Regions from separate parts of the Arthrobacter sp. 9E16 genome, predicted to be linked through region 2. Evidence: riboswitches for the same ligand, from Rfam matches in the RefSeq annotation. Region 2 holds a riboswitch; the other holds the start of a gene.
What was found. Region 2 has a riboswitch for cyclic di-AMP ahead of CXR00_RS10175 (LysM peptidoglycan-binding domain-containing protein). Riboswitches for the same ligand answer to the same signal wherever they lie in the genome.
Positions count from the first base shown of each region.

Region 1: linked by a shared signal. The riboswitch ahead of CXR00_RS17040 (M23 family metallopeptidase) and the one ahead of CXR00_RS10175 (LysM peptidoglycan-binding domain-containing protein) in region 2 are both predicted to bind cyclic di-AMP.

Region 1 is NZ_PJIU01000005.1:72,660-78,753, forward strand. Features, by position in the region: gene CXR00_RS17025 (MFS transporter) at 1-448, shown strand, start outside; gene serC (phosphoserine transaminase) at 491-1,621, opposite strand; gene CXR00_RS17035 (metal-dependent transcriptional regulator) at 1,851-2,549, shown strand; cyclic di-AMP (ydaO/yuaA leader) riboswitch at 2,615-2,828, shown strand; gene CXR00_RS17040 (M23 family metallopeptidase) at 2,831-3,601, shown strand; cyclic di-AMP (ydaO/yuaA leader) riboswitch at 3,697-3,883, shown strand; gene CXR00_RS17045 (NlpC/P60 family protein) at 3,887-4,723, shown strand; gene CXR00_RS17050 (NlpC/P60 family protein) at 4,756-5,601, shown strand; gene CXR00_RS17055 (HNH endonuclease) at 5,819-6,094, shown strand, end outside.
Region 2 is NZ_PJIU01000002.1:749,127-755,220, forward strand. Features, by position in the region: gene CXR00_RS10155 (ABC transporter ATP-binding protein) at 1-276, opposite strand, end outside; gene CXR00_RS10160 (histidine kinase) at 440-1,747, shown strand; gene CXR00_RS10165 (response regulator transcription factor) at 1,735-2,379, shown strand; gene CXR00_RS10170 (hypothetical protein) at 2,592-3,203, shown strand; cyclic di-AMP (ydaO/yuaA leader) riboswitch at 3,440-3,590, shown strand; gene CXR00_RS10175 (LysM peptidoglycan-binding domain-containing protein) at 3,595-4,500, shown strand; gene CXR00_RS10180 (hypothetical protein) at 4,647-5,153, opposite strand; gene CXR00_RS10185 (HAMP domain-containing sensor histidine kinase) at 5,254-6,094, opposite strand, start outside.

The DNA.
Region 1 (6,094 bases), on a different contig from region 2:
GCGGGACAAACCGCGGCTGCGTTTTGTCTTCGGCGCGGCCGGGGCTTTTGGTGCAGCCTGCCTGGTGGCAGCCTCAGCGCCCACCCTGTTGTGGTTTGCCGTGTCCCTCATTCCGGTGGGACTCTTTGCGCTCACCCTAATGACCAGCGCCAACGCCTATGTCCAAACGACCACCACCCCGGTGATGCGCGGGCGGGTGATGGCGCTGTACTTCGCCATCTTCATGGGAGGGACCCCCATTGGCGCTCCTCTGGTGGGCTGGGTTTCCAACAGTTTTGGGCCGCGCTGGAGCCTGGGCGTTGCCGCCGCTTCCGGGCTCATCACCGCCGTGGTGGGTTTCGTCTGGGCATGGCGGGCGCACCACCTGCGGATTCACTACGACCGCGCCCTTCCCCGGCGGCTCCACATGACCACTAGTGAGACAGAACAGGACCCGGGCCTGGTCTAAAGGCCGGGTCCTGCTGGTTGGCTGTCGCGCTGTCCGGGGGAACTACCGGGTGTGTTCGATGACGTAGTCAATGCACTGCAGCAGCGCACTGACGTCGTCCGGCTCGATGGCCACGAACGTCGCGATCCGCAGCTGGTTGCGGCCGAGCTTGCGGTAAGGCTCCACATCGACGACGCCGTTTGCGCGCAGCGTCTTTGCGATTGCCGCCGCATCAATGCTGTCGTCGAAGTCAATCGTGGCAATGACATTGGAGCGGTCCTCGGGCCGGGCCACGAAGGGAGTGGCCACCGGGGAAGCTTCCGCCCAGGCATAGATCCGGCCGGCGGAGTCCGCTGTGCGCGCGGTGGCGAAGTCCAGCCCGCCGTTTGCGTTCAGCCATTCGATTTGCGCGTTCAGCGTGACCAGGGTGGACAGCGACGGCGTGTTGTAGGTCTGGTTGAGCTTGGAATTGTCGATGGCCGTCTGCAGGTTCAGGAAATCGGGAATCCAGCGGTCCGTTGCATTGATCTGCGCTGCCCGTTCCAGTGCTGCGGGGGAAAACATGCCCAGCCACAGCCCTCCGTCGGAAGCGAAGTTCTTCTGCGGAGCAAAGTAGTACACATCGGACTCCGCCAGGTCCACATCCAAGCCACCGGCGGCAGAGGTCGCGTCGATGAGGACCAGTGAATCGGCGTCGGCGCCCTGAACCCGCCGGGCCGGTGCGGCGACGCCCGTGGATGTTTCATTCTGGGGCCAGGCGTAAACGTCCACTCCGGCCTCAGCGACAGCCTCGGGACGGGTTCCCGGGTCAGCCTTGATGATGGAGGACTCCGCGAGGAACGGAGCCTTGTTGGTGGCCGCGGCGAACTTGGAACCGAACTCGCCGAAGGACAAATGCTGTGCTTTTTCCCGAACCAGGCCGAAGGACGCCACATCCCAGAATGCGGTGGAACCGCCTACCCCAAGTACCACCTCGTAGCCGTCCGGTGCGCGAAAAAGGCTGGAGAGTCCCTCCCGGACGCTCCCCACAAGATTCCGGACGGGTGCCTGGCGGTGGGAGGTGCCGAGCAGGTTTGAGCCGGCGCGGGACAGTGCTTCCATCTGTTCCGGGCGCACCTTGGAGGGGCCGGCACCGAACCGCCCGTCCCGGGGGAGTAGTTCGGCGGGAATCGTAAGCGCGGCGGTTTCGCCCATGGGGTATCGCTCCAAGCGGTAGGCAGGGTGCTCTGATATGCCCTTTTATTCTGCCCCACCGTGCCGTGTCCGGGCCATTTGTGAACTCGCTCAGCAAGGTGCCGGACACTGCTGGAATTATCCGCCCTGTGGGTCAATGAAGTAACGTATTGGCAGTAATCACCTGTGGCGGCGGCGTCCCGCCGTTGTTCTCCTGATCTTCCCTCGAATACATAGGAGCGGCCCTGCCATGACGGACCTCATTGATACCACTGAGATGTATCTGCGGACCATCCTGGAGCTTGAAGAGGAGAACATCGTTGCGCTCCGGGCGCGGATCGCAGAACGCCTGCGCCATTCCGGGCCAACGGTTTCCCAGACAATCGGCCGGATGGAACGGGACGGACTGGTGGTGGTGTCCGGGAACAGGCATCTCGAGCTGACCGAACTGGGCCGGCGCCGGGCAACAGAAGTGATGCGTAAGCACCGTCTGGCGGAACGGCTGCTCTCAGACGTGATCGGCTTGGACTGGGCGTATGTGCATGATGAAGCCTGCCGCTGGGAACACGTGATGAGCGAGCGGGTGGAGCGGCGCCTTTACGAATTGTTGGGCCGGCCCACGGAATCGCCGTACGGAAACCCCATCCCGGGCCTGGAAGAGATTGGCGGAGTAGCCGCCGAACTCTTCCACCACGGAGTCATCAACCTGGTTGCGGCGGTTGCCGCGACTGAGCCCGGAACCAAGCTGCAGCTGGTTCGTCTTGCCGAGCCGGTCCAGGTGGAACCCGAGCTGCTCGTTCAGCTTGATGAGGCAGGGCTGCGCCCGGGAGCGGAACTTACCGCCGAGACGGTGGCCGGCTACATCTCCGTGCGCGTACCAGGAATTGAAGGGGCACTCGAGCTTCCTCCAGAGGTAGCCAACCACGTGTTTGTTTCCACCGCTGGATAACGGAATGGTCTCTTTTGGCTTCCTTAACCTATAGTGACTTACTGACGTTGAAATAACACCGTTATCCGGGCCTTACGCCGAACCCTGCCACTGGCCCGGAATTTCAGACTTTCAGGCAGGGGCGGAGGACCCATCAATCGGCAGCCAAGGCTGCCTCGGGGTGAAGCCTCCAGCATCAGCACAGCGGCCGCACCAGTGGTGCGGCCGGTGGTGAGTGCGGGGCCGAGTTTCTCTACTCGAATCCGACAGCTAACTTCGCAGGCATATGAGAGAGGTATACCTTGTCGAAGCATGCTGCCCCGGGCAGGCGCCGCGCGTCTGCTCCGGCCCCGGCTCCACGCCCCCGGAACGGCCAGACTTCCGGCCGCCGCCGCGCAGAAACCAAGAACCACACCCTAGGCGACACCGCACAAAAGGTAGCCATCACGGCGGCAACCTCCGGCCTGATCCTCACCGTTGCCATCCCCACCACCGCCGCCGTCAGCGAGCCCGTGCAGGAACTGCAGTCTGTTGCGGTTGAAGCCCCGGTGGTATCGGCTGACCCCGAAGCAGCCGTCAGCTTTGAACGCGCCGCGCTCAGCAGCAAATTCGATCCAGAAGCCAAACTCCGACACGTGGTTGTTGCCTCGGGTTCGGAGGTCTCTGCAGGCGCGGCCAAGGGAACGCTCGCGAAGCCGCTGGCAGCGGACCTCGTTGAAACGTCGGGCTTCGGCTACCGTGTCAGCCCGATCACGGGCACCGCGGGCGAGATGCACCGCGGCCAGGACTTCTCGGCCGCCTGCGGCACTGACGTCACGGCAGCTGCGTCCGGGACCGTGACCTTCTCGGGCTGGCACGCCTACGGTGGCGGCAACCGCGTGGTCGTGGACCACGGTAACGGTGTTGAAACGACTTACAACCACATGTCCAGCCTTGCCGTTGCTGTGGGAGCCACCGTGGAGCGGGGAGACCTGGTGGGGGCCAGCGGTACCACCGGTGCTTCCACGGGCTGCCACCTGCATTTTGAGGTCATGGTGAACGGCGAAGTTGTTGACCCGCTGGGCTGGCTGTGACCGCAGGATAACCATTCCGTGACCTGAACGTGACATTGGCCAAATGTTGTTGTAAGGTCATCCTCGTGCCTGATCGACCTAAAGATCGGGCACCCTCTAACAGATCGCCGAGCTCTGCCACTGTCCGAGGTCCGTTCGCAACATCGCATGGCAGAGGCGGGGGAACCAAATTCGGGCTTCGCAAGAAGCCCTTGGGGTTAAGTTGCCAGGCTTCACAGCCGGCAACCGGGTGACTCCCATCCGAATCCGACAGCTCACCTCGCAGGCATTGGGAGAGGCAAACTTGTGTCATCAGTAGCTCACGGCCGCCGTCGCGCGGCCACCGTCCAGTCGAGCCCAATTTCAGCATTGTCCCGGGCCGTCACCTCCAATGTGGGAACCATCGGCCGCCAGGCAGCCGTCGTCGTCGCTGCTTCAGGACTCGTCCTGGCCGCTGGTCTTCCCGCCCAGGCAGCCGTCAGCACCGATCGTCAGGCACTCGAGGCCACGCCGCTCAGTGCCGTAACCACCACCGGCGCCGTTTCGGTCTCCGCACAGGCACCCTTCGAACTGGCCACCATTGAGCCGGTCTCCGCTGTGTCCGGCGCTGAATACCGTGCCCAGGTTGCTGCGGAAGAAGCAGCAGCGACTGCCGCCGCCGTAGCCCAGGAGCAGGCAGCTCAGGCCCAGCAGGCTGCCGCCGTTCAGGCGCAGCAGGCCGTAGCCGTTCAGGCCCAGCCCGCAGCCCCGGCCGCCACCAACGCGGCACCGGCAGCGGCTCCGGCCGTCAACACCCCGGCTCCCGCAGCTGCTTCGGCTCCTGCTCCCGCAGCCAGCGGTATTGGCGCGGCCCTGGTAGCCTCCGCCTACTCGCAGATCGGCGTTGCCCAGGACTGCACCGCCATGGTGGAGAATGCACTGCGTTCGGTCGGCAAGTCGGTTGGCGACCTGGCTCCCGCACAGTTCTTCGCATACGGCTCTGTTGTCGGCTCGCCCGAGCCGGGCGACCTCGTCATCACCTCCGGCCACGTAGCAATCTACGTGGGCAACGGTCAGGTAATCAGCGGCGGCTTCGACGGTATGAACACCGTTCTGCACCCGCTGTCCTACCTCGGCGGCGCAAGCTTCGTCCGCGTCAGCTAAGCCCAGTTGCAGATAACGGAGACTTCACTCGCATGACTTCTACAACTGAGCGTGCCCGTCACCGGGCACCGGTGGAACGCACCGCCCCGCTGAGTGCACTTGCCCAGGCAGTGTCCGCCAACGCCGGAACCATGGGACGGCAGGCGGCTGTTGTTGTTGCCGCATCCGGCCTGGTCCTGGCTTCCGGTGTCGCAGCCAACGCGACAGGTTCCGATGTTGCCCGCGACGTTCAGACCAGCACGCTGGACCTGACCGCTGCCGCACAACTGACGGTTCCTTCCACTGCTTCCGTGAACTTTGACCGTCCGGCCGTTGCCGGTGTCATTACGGCTCCTGAAGCAGTGCAGCCTGAGATCGCAGTGCAGTCCCAGACTGCGCTGCAGACACCGGCAGGGCAGTCTGAGGCAGGGCAGTCCGAGGCAGGGCAGCCCGCGGCAGAGCAGTCCCAGGCAGCCGCCCCGCTGCAGGATGCAACTCCTGCGGGCTACGGTGCGCAGCCTGCCGTCTCGGCCAGCCCCGCTCCGGTTCAGGACAGCGCTCCGGCGGCCTCCGGTACGGCTTCCATCATTGCAGCGGCTGCTTACGCCCAGCTGGGCGTGTCGCAGGACTGCACCATGCTGGTTACCAACTCACTGGCTGCTGCAGGAATCAGTTTTCACGACTGGCCTGCAGGCTACCTGTCCCTGGGCAGCACCGTCAGCGCCTCACAGGCTGTTCCGGGCGACCTGATCTACTACGCAGACGGTGGCATGGGTATGGCCCATATTGCTGTTTACGTGGGCAACGGCCAGGCCATCCACGGCGGCTTCAACGGAAACTCCACGGTAGTCGCTCCGGCCGAGCTCGGCTCGGGCGGCGTGTACATCCGGGTCCGCTAGAGGGCCCGTAAAACACTCTGCGCACGCTCCGATACTCCGGAGTTGTCAAGGGTTCCTCCTTCGGGGGGAACCCTTGACGCGTTTAAACCTGCGGCTGGTGCCGGAAATGGCGAAGACCCGGATGGGGGCATACCCTTTCCATAGATCATCCGAAGTCCCTTCATCCGTCGACGGGTCTGGCCCCGCCGACGGACCGCAGGCGAAGAGGAAAACGTCTATGCGCACTCTCGTTCTGAATGCCGGGTATGAGCCGTTGGCTGTAGTGAGCTTCCGGCGGGCGCTGGTGCTGGTGTTGGCAGGAAAAGCAAGCGTTGTTGCAGAAGACGGCGAACCAGTGGTTGGGCCCACGGAAATCCTTCCTCGACCATCAGTGATCCTGCTGCACCGATATGTGAAAGTTCCGTATCGGGAAGGCACCGTTGCCACCCGGCGCGGAGTCCTGCGCCGTGATGGTCACCAATGTGCCTACTGCGGCAAGGCTGCGTCCACCGTG
Region 2 (6,094 bases):
GAAAGCCGGCAAGGCCCTCCTGCGCAGGCGGGACATGTCAGTGGATCCCAGCAGCACCCGTCCGCTGTCCGGGGTGTCCAGTCCGGCGGCGCACTGCAGCAGCGTGCTCTTGCCGGAACCGGAGGGTCCCATGACGGCGGTAAAGGTTCCGGCCGGCACCGACAGGGAGACCTCACGCAGGGCCGGAACGCGGGCGTTTCCGGTGCGGTAGCTCTTGGACACTCTCTCCAGCCGCAGAGCAACCGGTCCGGGGACTTCACTGGCATCGGTGTACATGGGAATGATCCTTCGTTCGGGGTCCAGCGGCCGGTTGCCGCTGCGTTTTCGCTGTCTACGACGCTACGGAGAAGGTGTTCCCGGTCCGATACAGCCAGCACCCCAATCGGAGGTATAGCTGGCTATACCCCCGCTGGAACCGGAGCAGGGCATAATCGAGCAGGTGAAGCTTCCTGCCCGTGCCAGCCTGGAGACCCGTCTGAGCGCCGTTCGTTTCCTCCTGCGTGAGGCGATGTCCTGGCCCGCTTCACTGGGAGTCCTTGTAGCCGCCGTCGTCCTGCTTCCGTTCCTGCCCCTGGGCGTGGGCTTGTATCCCGTTCCCCGCCTTTTGGCAGCCCTGAACCTGCTGGCGTCCCGGGCGCAGGCCCGTGCGGCCGCCTACAGCTGTGCCGTCGTGCCCTTTGACCGCCGCCGGCTGGAGGACAGATACACCTTCGGGGAGCTGGCGGTGCTGGTGAGTGCGCCCGAAACGAAGCGCGACGTGTCCTGGCTGTTGTTCCACGGGGCTTTCGCCCTGCTGTCCGGCTGCCTGGCCGTGGCGCTGCCGCTGGCCGCGGTGCTCTACGTATTCGCGGCGCCGTTATGGGTGCTGTTTCCCCCGGCGACGCCGCTTGAGCTGGCCTTTCCGGTGACCAGCTGGCCTGCGGCAGGAGCCACCGTCCTGCTGGGCCTGATCTACGGATATGCAGCGTGGCTGCTGCCTCCGTGGCTGGCGCGGCGGCTCAGCGGCGGGACGCTGGCCATTCTTTCGCCCCGCCGGTATGACGAGCTCTCCCGCAGGATCCAGGATCTCTCCGCTGCCCGCGCCAGCGCTCTGACCGCCCATGCCGCTGAGTTGCGCCGAATCGAAAGGGAACTGCACGACGGCGCCCAGAACCGGCTGGTGGGCGTGGTGATGATGCTCGGGCTGGCCCAGCGCGCAGCGGAGAGCGATCCCGCCGCCGCAGCGCCGTTCATCAGCCGCGCCCAGGACGCCGCCACCGAGGCACTGGCCGGCCTGCGCGAGGCCGTGCACGATATCTACCCGCCCATCCTTGATGAGCTGGGCCTGGGCGGAGCTGCTTCAGCACTGACCAGCCGCTCTCCCATTCCGTGTTCCCTGGACGTGCACGGCCTGCTGCGCGCTCCTGCGGCTGTGGAATCAGCTGCTTACTTTGTGCTGGCCGAGGCGCTAACCAATGCGGCGAAGCATTCGAATGCGTCGCGAATCGACGTGGTCCTGCGCACGGAGGCCATACCGCGCGAAGATGTACTGGTGATCCGGGTGAGCGACGACGGCGACGGCGGGGCTGCAGTTCCGGCGTATGGTGCAGTGCCCGGCGCCAGCACCGGTCCCGGCCCCGGGGCCGGCAGGGGCACCGGGCTGGCGGGAATTGCCCGCCGGGCCTCCGCTTTTGGCGGCAAGCTGATCCTCAACAGTCCGCAGGGCGGACCAACCGAGCTAAGGGTGGAACTGCCATGCGCCTTCTGATCGCCGAAGATGATGCCCTTCTGCGCGCCGGACTGGAGCTGTTGCTGAAGGGCGAGGGTTTCGAGGTGGTCGGCTCGGCCGACAACGCTGAGGACCTGCTCGCTGCCTTTGAGCCGGGGAGCGCGGACGGGGCGGTCCTCGATGTCCGGATGCCGCCGTCGTTCACTAATGAGGGGCTGCGCGCCGCGCTGGAGATGCGTTCGCGGGTACCGGACTTTCCGGTCCTGGTCCTGTCCTCCTATGTGGAGGACAGATATGCTAGCCGGCTCCTGGCCTCCGGTGCGCAGGGCGTGGGCTACCTGCTGAAGGAACGTGTGGGCAAGGTGGGCGATTTCGTGGACGGCCTGAGGCGTGTCCTGGCCGGCGGAACGGTGATGGACCCGGAAGTCATTGCCCAGCTCTTCAGCCGCCGCGGCACGCAGGACCCGGTGAGGTCGCTGACTCCGCGGGAGTTCCAAGTGCTGGGGCTGGTGGCCGAAGGACTCGGCAACACTGCCATTGCCCAGGCCATTTCCGTTTCCGAAACCGCCGTCAGCAAGCACATCGGCAATATCTTCGCGAAACTCGGTCTTTCTCCGTCCGACAGCGGCCACCGCCGGGTTCTGGCCACATTGGCGTACCTTCGGTCCTAATTGCCTGGGATTTACGGAAAGCATTTGCCGACCCAAGCATTTTTTCTCCTGTGCACCCCGCCTGCACTCTGGACAAACGTGTCATCGGACTGTTCCGCTGATCCTTCCCTCCAGTCCGCTGCTGCACAGCTAACAGGACAGGTAGGCTAAAGAGTGCCCCGGTCCCGGTTGATGCATACCCGGTCCGGCAAGATGACGAGGAAGAGATGAATATGCCAGAGCTTCAAGGGAACGATCCCGACAGTATTCGCCAAGAATTCGGTTACCTCACCGTCGCGGAAATCCTGCAGCTCTGTGCCACCCAGAAGATCCTGGACCCTTCATCCACACTGATTTCCCGCAAAGCACAGCTGGGCGAGGGTAATGTGTTTTATCCCGGAACCGTTATTGCCGTCGACGAACAGAGTTTCTGCGTCATTGGAGACCGGAACATCTTCTATCCGGGCACTTTCCTGTCTGCGGAGGACGGCGGAATGCTTCTGCTTGGCTCCGAAATCACCCTGGGGCCGGGCGGCGTCCAGCTCACGGCGGGCCGGTCGGATGCTGTTGCAGTGGGCGACCGCGCCCGGCTCACCCACGGTGCCGTCGTGACGGGAAGGTCAGTGCTTGGCTCCGGATCGCAGATCGTTGGCGCCGTCCGTGCAGAGTCAGTGGTGCTGGCCGACGGCGGGGACCATGCCTCGCTGCCGGCCGAGAAGCGCGGTTCAGTGCTGAAGGGTTCCGGTGTGGCCCGCGGGCTCCGGCTTGCACCCGGTGACCTGGTGCACGGATTCGGGGAGTTGACCTCCGCCACGCTCGAGCGCCAGACGGATTCACCCGCCTAACGCTCCCCTGCGGGCTGATCGCGGGGATCCGCCCGCTCGCCCTATCCCCCGGTTTCCGGGGGCTCGGCGGCCTATTGTGCCACCGACCACCCATACCACACAGCGGCGCCACTCACACGCCTGTGCGACCTTCGTTACTAAATAGTTATCTTCCCGTAATCCGCTTGTACTGTTGATGCCAAGCCGTTACCTGAAACGGCGCCCTTGACTTGTTACCTAGCTCTGCCGCTGGTCAAGGTCCACAGATTTCACACTTCGGCAGAGGCGGGGGAACCACTTACGGGTTCCTTGAATCCTTGGGGTTAAGTCAGCCGAGGTTTCTTCGGCGGACCGGATGACTCCCATCCGCATCCGACAGCTCACCTCGCAGGTATCGGGAGAGGTAACTCTAATGTTGAACAATACTCGTGGACGCCACCGTGCCGGAAATATCGGACTGTTGGCCGCAATCGCAAACACCGCAAGCAGCAAGGCCCGCACCGTGGGCAGCGCCGCTGCAGTCATGGCGGCAGGCTCCGGCCTGGTGCTGAGCATGGCCGGCCCCGCCTCGGCAGGCGTCATCGCCAACGACTCAACCGAGTCTTACAGCGCTCCTGCGGCTGTCGCCGCACCCGTGGAAACTCCGGCACCCGCCGCAGTCTCCACCGCGTCAACTCACGTTGTCCAGTCGGGCGACACCCTGAGTGCAATTTCAGCCACCTACGGCGTCAGCCTGGACAACGTCCTGGCCCTGAACGGCCTTTCGCTGGAATCCATCATCTACCCCGGTGACGTCATCACGTATGCCGGAGGCGCTGTTGCTGAGGTAGCTGAAGCTGCCTACGCCGCACCCGCCGAAGCTGCCTACGCCGCACCGGCTGAGGCCGCCTACACCGCACCGGCTGAAGCCAGCCCGGCCGCAGCCGACTTCAGCACCTTCAGCACCCCGGCGTCCTCCGTGACCCCGGCTGCTTCCACGGGTGCAGCTGTCACCGGCACGAACTCCATCATGCTGAACTCCGCCTACGCCCAGATGGGCGCCGCCCAGGACTGCACCGTCCTGGTGGAGGTTGCCCTCCGGGCAGCCGGCCACTCGGTGGGCGACCTGGCACCGGCACAGCTGGCTGCTTACGGAACCCCGGTTTCTGACCCCCAGCCCGGCGACATCATCTACTACGCCGACGGCGGCATGGGCCTTGCCCACATCGCCATCTACGTTGGTGACGGCCAGGCCATCCACAGCGGATGGAACGGCAACCAGACTGTCCAGCAGAGCGCCAACGTCGGTTCCGGCGCTGTCTACTACCGCGTAGCGTAATCACGCAGCAGTAGCTCCTAATGGGGCGCAGGAAGCGAACGGACCTGCGCCTCGATAAAGGTAAGAGAACGCCCGGCCAAGTGGCCGGGCGTTCTCTTTTTGGTTAGGGCACGCACCCGGTTGGGGTGCGCCGGTGGACTGAAAAGTCAGGCCGCGGGCTCGTTCTCAGTGTTTTCGTTTTCATCGTTCCCACCGTCTTCATGGTGGTCACCATCGCTGTGTCGGTCCCTGGCCGGGCGGTCTTCATCCGGGGTGCCATCGTCGAACTTGCCATCGTGATGGCGCCCGGCGTGCCCGCGTTCCGGTGCATCCTCTGTGGTGCCGTCGTCGGTGGTTCCGTCGTCGGTGCCTTCCTCGACACCCTTCTTGTCTCCGTTCCCCGGCTCCTGTCCGTCGCCCTGGGCTTCACTGTCGTCGCCACGCATCTTGTGGTCACCGTCAGGCATACCCTTTTCCGGCTTGGAATCAGAGTCTTGGTCCGTGTCCGGGTCCTGCTGGTTTTCCTGCTGTTCGGTCACTGACGCCTGTTCCTGGTCAACGCTGTTGTCACCAGTGGCCAGTCCGGCAAAGAAGGCACCAGCCAGCAGTGCCAGACCTCCCACGACACCAAGAATCCAGCCGAGCGGGCCCCTGACCTTGTCCCGGAAAGCCATTGTGTTTACTCACCTCCAATAGTGGTTTACCTACACAACTATTTTCGGAGCTGATTCTTCGAGGATTCTTAGACTTCCACGGCTCTCGGGTTTCTGCTGCTCAGAACGGGGAATGCTCCCGGGCTGCCGGAAGCCGCACTTCCAGCACACCTCCGGACCCATTCACCGCCGGCAGGGCCCGGACGCTGCCGCCGTACCGTGCCGCAATTTCCGCCACGAGGGCCAGTCCCAGACCGTAATGCCGTGGTCCCGGCGCTTCTTCTGCCCTGTCGCGGGCCGAGGCAAACCGTTCGAAGGCGTGCCGGCTGAAACCGGGCGGAAAGCCAGGTCCGTCGTCGGACACACGAATGACCGCTTCTCCGCCGCTTTTTCGAACCGAGAACCGCACCCGTGAACGGGCATAGTCCAAGGCGTTGGCGCCGAGCGCAGTGAACACCCGCTGCAGCGCGAACTGTCCGCCGCGCACCAGCACCTGCGGCTCGGGGGCTTCAAGTTCCAGAGTCAATCCCCGCCGATGAGCCGCGGGTTCCAGGGAGTTGACGGTGGAGCCGGCCAGCGACACCAGGTTTACCTCCTCCAACGGTCCCGATTGGCGGGGATCAGCAGACATCAGCAAATCTTCGAGGATTCCGTTAAGCACCTTGGTGTCATCCACCACCTCGTCGGCAGCGTGGACGGCTTCCTCGATGGACTTCGGCGCATCCGTTTCCGCAGCCAGCCGACGGCGCAGCATCTGTGCGCGCATGCTCAGGAGTGTGAGCGGTGTCCTCAATTCATGGCTGGCATCGGCGACAAAGCGCCGCTGCAGGGCCAGGGCTTCGGCCATCGGCCGCATGGCGGCCCGTGCCGCCCAGGCCGAAAGCGCACCGGCGGCAACCCCCGCCGCCAGGACCGACACCACCAGCGCCAGAGCCAGGCGGCGCAGCTGTTCAGTGGCCTCC